Buchnera aphidicola (Macrosiphoniella sanborni): one gene and its partner. The protein of the gene in region 1 interacts with the protein of each later gene in a pairwise test. Links are inferred from orthologs where the notes say so. Each region holds a gene or a part of one and is shown on either strand. Other genes may lie near its edges.

What was found. The genes of interacting proteins can lie anywhere in the genome.
Region 2: the proteins of nadE (region 1) and dnaA interact in binary tests that used the Escherichia coli proteins (3 or more experiments, as listed by UniProt). The link is inferred for Buchnera aphidicola (Macrosiphoniella sanborni) from one-to-one orthologs.

Annotation. Positions count from the first base shown.
Region 1 is NZ_CP034864.1:178,806-181,687, reverse strand. Bases 1-2,742 are described here. They hold nadE (ammonia-dependent NAD(+) synthetase), read left to right. Parts: upstream 1-840; coding sequence 841-1,644; downstream 1,645-2,742. Other genes in these bases: prmC (peptide chain release factor N(5)-glutamine methyltransferase), read right to left, coding at 2,585-2,742; sirB1 (invasion regulator SirB1), read right to left, coding at 1,650-2,459; D9V74_RS00820 (acetate kinase), read right to left, coding at 1-782. Also shown: more of prmC, read right to left, coding at 2,743-2,882. UniProt on the Escherichia coli protein: Catalyzes the ATP-dependent amidation of deamido-NAD to form NAD. Uses ammonia as a nitrogen source.
Region 2 is NZ_CP034864.1:11,743-14,621, forward strand. It holds dnaA (chromosomal replication initiator protein DnaA), read right to left. Parts: upstream 2,183-2,879; coding sequence 818-2,182; downstream 1-817. Other genes in the region: dnaN (DNA polymerase III subunit beta), read right to left, coding at 1-813; rpmH (50S ribosomal protein L34), read left to right, coding at 2,647-2,790; rnpA (ribonuclease P protein component), read left to right, coding at 2,803-2,879. UniProt on the Escherichia coli protein: Plays an essential in the initiation and regulation of chromosomal replication. Binds in an ATP-dependent fashion to the origin of replication (oriC) to initiate formation of the DNA replication initiation complex once per cell cycle.

The DNA of each region.
Region 1 (2,882 bases):
TGTTTATACATAAAAAAAATAATTGCAGGATCTATATCTCCACTTCGTGTACCCATAACTAAACCTTCTAAAGGTGTTAATCCCATAGAAGTATCGACACATACTCCATTACAAATAGCTGCAATTGAACATCCGTTACCTAAATGACATGTAATTAAGTTTAAAGAATCAAATTTTTTATTTAAAATAACAGAAATTTTATAAGAAACATACTTATGACTGATACCATGCGCACCATAACGTCTAATTTGATATTTTTTATAAAAGTTGTATGGTATGGCATACAAAAAAGAACTTTCAGGCATATTTTGATAAAAAGATGTATCAAAAACTGCTACATTTTTATCTGATAAAATAGGATATTTTTTTATAACTGTTTGAATTCCAATTAAATTTGCTGGATTATGTAATGGCGCAAAACAAATATATTTTTTAATACAAGTTATGACATAGTCATTAATTAAACTAGATTTTTTAATTTCATTACCTCCATGTACTACTCTATGTCCTATCCCTATTATATTATTAAAAATATTTTTTTGTTTTAATAAAACTTCATCTATAATAAAATTTAAAGCATCTTCATGGTTCATATTTGAACCTATTTTTTTATAATATTTTTTTTCTAAACAACACCATTTAATATATGTTTCTGATAAAAATAAACATTCTACAATACCAGATAAATATTTTTTTTCATTTTTAGGATCTAATATTGCAAATTTTATAGAAGAACTACCACAATTTAAAACTAAAATTAAATTATTCAATTTATTATCCACAATTATAATATAGTTAAATTCAAAAATATTTTATTTTACTAATAATTAAGAGACTGTTATGTTACAAAAAAAAATTATAAAATTAATGAAAGTAAAATCAGTAATTATTCCAAAAATTGAAATTCAAAATTGTATTAATTTTCTAAAAAAATATCTATTGCAAAATCTTTCTCTAAAATCTTTAATAGTAGGTATTAGTGGAGGTCAAGATTCCACATTAACAGCAAAATTATGTCAAATGACTATTCAAGAGTTAAGACATGAAACAAACAACACTTATTATAAATTTATCGCATTAAGAATGCCATATGGAATTCAATCTGATGAACAAGATTGTCAAGATGCTATTCATTTCATAAAACCAGATCAAATTTTTAACATTAACATCAAACAAGCAGTTTTAAGAAGTGAAAAATCTTTACAAAAATCAGGAATTATAATTTCAGATTATGTACGAGGTAATGAAAAAGCTCGAGAAAGAATGAAAGTACAATATAGTGTTTCTGCTATGTATAATGGTCTAGTCGTTGGAACAGGAAACGCAGCAGAACATCTTACTGGATTTTTTACAAAATTTGGTGATGGTGGAACAGACATTAATCCAATTTATCATTTAAATAAAAGACAAGGTCGATTATTATTAAAAGAATTAAATTCTCCTAAACATTTATATTCTAAAAAGCCTATGGCTGACTTAGAAGATAATTATCCTCAACAAGATGATGAATCTATTTTAGGTGTTACATATAATGTCATTGATTCTTATTTAGAAGGAAAAAAAATAGATTCACACAAACAAAAAATAATTGAAACATTATACTTTAAGACATTACATAAACGTAATTTACCAATTACACAATAAAAAATTTAATGCAATATAACTTTTTTTTGTTCTATAGAGTGAATTTGAATTTTAATAATTTCACTAATTGGATCTTCTGGACAATGTTCTACAAAATAAATTAAATCTGTTAAAGCAACATGATTACATTCTAAATGAGCGTATATTAATCCACGATCGCGAATTTCATATGGATCATTCGGATCAATATGTAATAGTAAATTTGTAACATTTAATGCTAATTCCATTTTTTTTTCTTCCATCAGTGCAGCTTTTAATATATCTAACATTTTACGTATAACTGTAATAGATTCCGATTTATATAAATCATTTTCATACAATTCTGCTGTTGGGCTAATATTACCTTTTAACCATACTTCTAATGTATGTTTATCTAAAATATCTCCATTAAAAGGATTAATGAGCCATTTCTTCTCATTAATCCAATCTGCTCTTAAAATAAGTTGAGTTGGAAAAACAACAGGATTTAATGGCAAATTTAATTCTTGAGCAATGTGTAAAAAAAGAACTCCTAAAGACACTGCTGTTCCTTGACGTGTCTTTAATACATTATCAATCCACATTACATCAGAAAGTTTATAAATACCACTAGCTCCACCAAAATTCCAATGAACATAAAACAATTCTAATAATTTTTTTAATTGTTTATTAGGTTGATTTTCTGATGATATATAAGATTTAGCTTCTTTTATTTTACTTTTTAATTCAGATAGAACACAGTTTGCAGGAAAATCTTTTCGAATAACCTGAGAAGCAATAATAATAGAATCAAAAAGTGATAATTTAGAAAAATCAATATTAGAAAGAGATTTCATATGTTTTAGTAATAAATTTTTTAAAATTTTTAAAATAACGAAAATTTAAATAATACAAATTTGATTAAATTTATATATTCTATATTAAAAAAAAATATTTTTTATTTTATAAAATATTATAAATTTTATTTTATTATATTTTTTCCAATAGTTACACGATCATTTCCTCCATAATCTTGATAAGATTGCACTTCAGAAAAATTATATTTTTTGAATAAATTTTGTACTGATAATTTCTGTTTCCATCCATGTTCTATTAATAACCAACCTCCAAAAAATAAATAATATCTTGCTTTTTTTATAATTTTTTTAATTTCAGATAAACCATCTTGATCAGCTATCAAAGCATTAAATGGTTCAAAAAAAATATCTTTTTTTAAAAGTTTTATTTCTTTTGTACTAATATATGGTGGATTACTTATA
Region 2 (2,879 bases), 170 kb from region 1 along the record:
AACACGTAATAATGATTGTTTTAATAATTTACAATTAAAAATAATACTATTATTTTTTTTTTGGAATAACACACTTTCATAATTAGGAAATGTTCCTTCAATCAGTTGAGCAGTAAAAATAAATTGTTCTATATATATTCTAATATGATTTTGACCAATTAAAATTTTTATTTCTTTTTGAGGAGTATTTAATAATTTATATAATTCAGCAATTCCCTTTCTTGCAATTATAATTGAAAAAGAATTTATTTTTTTTTCTTTTAAAATAGTTTTTGAAATTCCCAAACGATATCCATCTGTAGCGACCATATTAAGTGCACAGTCTATTTTTTCTAATAACATACCATTTAAATAATATCTTACATCTTGCTTGCCCATAGAAAAATGAGTTTTTTCTATCATATTTTTTAAAATGTTTGAATTTATAAAAAATTCTGAAATATAATGAAAATTATTATGATTGGGAAAATGTTCAGATGATAGTGTTGTTAATATGTAGTTACTCTTACCAGAAATTATATGCATTTTGTTTCCCTTTAATTGCATCTTAATATCTGAAAGATTTAATGAATTACGACAAATATCTAAAAGTTTACGTCCAGAAATAGTAGTACTACCTGGAATATGGTCCGTCGATAATTCAATATTTGAAATTAATTCAATTTCTAAATTTGTTGCTGTTAATGACAAAATTTTATTTTTTATAGAAATTAATATATTTTCTAATATAGGGAAAGAAGTATTTTTTGTGACAAATCTGTTTATTTTTTGTAAATTTTGAATTAAAATATTGTTTTTTATATTAAATTTCATATGATCACATTGAGAGAGTTTTAATTAAATTTAAAAAATCTTTTTTAATTTCATTATTTTCTTCTTGCAATTGTTTAATTTTACGACATGCATGTAATACTGTAGTATGATCTCTGCCACTAAAAGCGTCTCCAATTTCAGGTAAACTATGTTTTGTGAATTTTTTAGCCATTGCCATAGCCATTTGTCTTGGACGTACAATTGATCGTGAACGTTTTCTAGATAACAAATCACTTACTTTAATTTTATAATATTCTGCAACTTTTTTTTGAATATTATCAATAGTAACAAGTTTTTTTTGGAGAGCAAGTATATCTTGTAGTGCCTCTCTGACAAAATCTACAGTAATAGTTTGATGAGTAAAACGAGAATTAATAATTACTCGATTTAGAGCACCTTCTAATTCACGTACATTAGAACTTAAATTTTGAGCAATAAAAAAAGCAACTTCATGAGATAAAATGATATTTTTTTCATCAGCTTTTTTGATGAGAATAGCTATTCTAGTATCTAATTCTGGTGGATCTATTGCAACAGTAAGACCCCAACTAAACCTTGATTTAAGACGATCTTCAACACCATTAATTTCTTTAGGATAACGATCAGAGGTTAAAATAATTTGTTGATTACCTTCTAGTAAAGCATTAAATGTATGAAAAAATTCTTCTTGTGAATGTTCTTTATGTGCAAAAAACTGAATATCATCAATTAGTAAGACGTCAACAGAACGATAGTATAATTTAAATTTTTCAATAGAATTATTTTTTAATGCTTTAACCATATCTTGCACAAAACGTTCAGAATTCATATAAATGATTTTAATATTATATTTATATGTTAAGATTTCATTTCCTATAGCATGAAGCAAGTGAGTTTTACCTAATCCTGTTGCACCATATAAAAATAATGGATTATAAGAATAACTCAGTTTTTTTGCTACTTGAAATGCTGCAGATCGTGCAAGTTGATTAGATTTACCTTCTATAAAATTTTCAAAATTATGTTTTTTATTAATATTAGAATAATAAGAAATATTTTTAAATAATGGTATTTTATTGTAGATAAGTTTTGTATTCTTATTATAAGAATTGTTTGAAACATTTTTTGTTAGATTTTTCTCTTTATAAATTTGATATATTTTAAATTTAATTAATGGAGAATTAGTACCACAAAAATCTTGTAGTATTTTTTTTAAATGCATTAAATATTTATCTTGTACCCAGTCTAAAACAAATTCATTCGGAGCATATATTTCTAAAATATTATTGTTTATTTTGGCTTTCAGAGAGCGTATCCACATACTAAACTCTGTGGTGGGAAGCTCATCTTGCAACCGGTCAAGACACTGTTTCCAAAGACAAAGTGACACGGTAGACTCCCAGCGAACAAAATTAATAAAAATAAAATTTACAAAATGATTTTTTATATATATTTATTTTGATTTATATAATTTTATACAAAGTGTTAATATAAAATTATATTGTTTTATATTAAAAGTTATACAGTTTAAGATTGGTGAGTATAACGAAAAGGATATAATATATTTTTGAGATATTTTATTTATCTAAAGAAGTGATTTTAGATCTACTATTATTCTTATTAATAAAATTTTTGTTAATAAAAATACAGTCATCATAACAGAATATAAAATTAAAAATATTTTTTTAGATCGGTTTTTTCTAAATAGATTATTATTATGAAATATTTTTATGAATATTTTTTATATTTTTGATTTATAAATAAAGTTCATTGACTATATTATATAGAATAATTAATCTTAGTAAGATGCAATCTCATACATGATTTTTTATAAAATAGTTAGGTACAATTAAAATGAAACGAACTTTTCAACCTTCAATATTAAAACGTAATCGTTCACACGGTTTTAGAATGCGTATGGCAACTAAAAATGGCCGTTATATTTTATCACGAAGACGTGCTAAGTTAAGAACACGTTTAACTGTTTCAAGTAAGTAACAGGTTGATATTATGTTTAATTATTTTTTTCAAAAGAATAAACGATTATTGAGATCTATAAATTTTAAAGATGTTTTTAATAAGCCTTC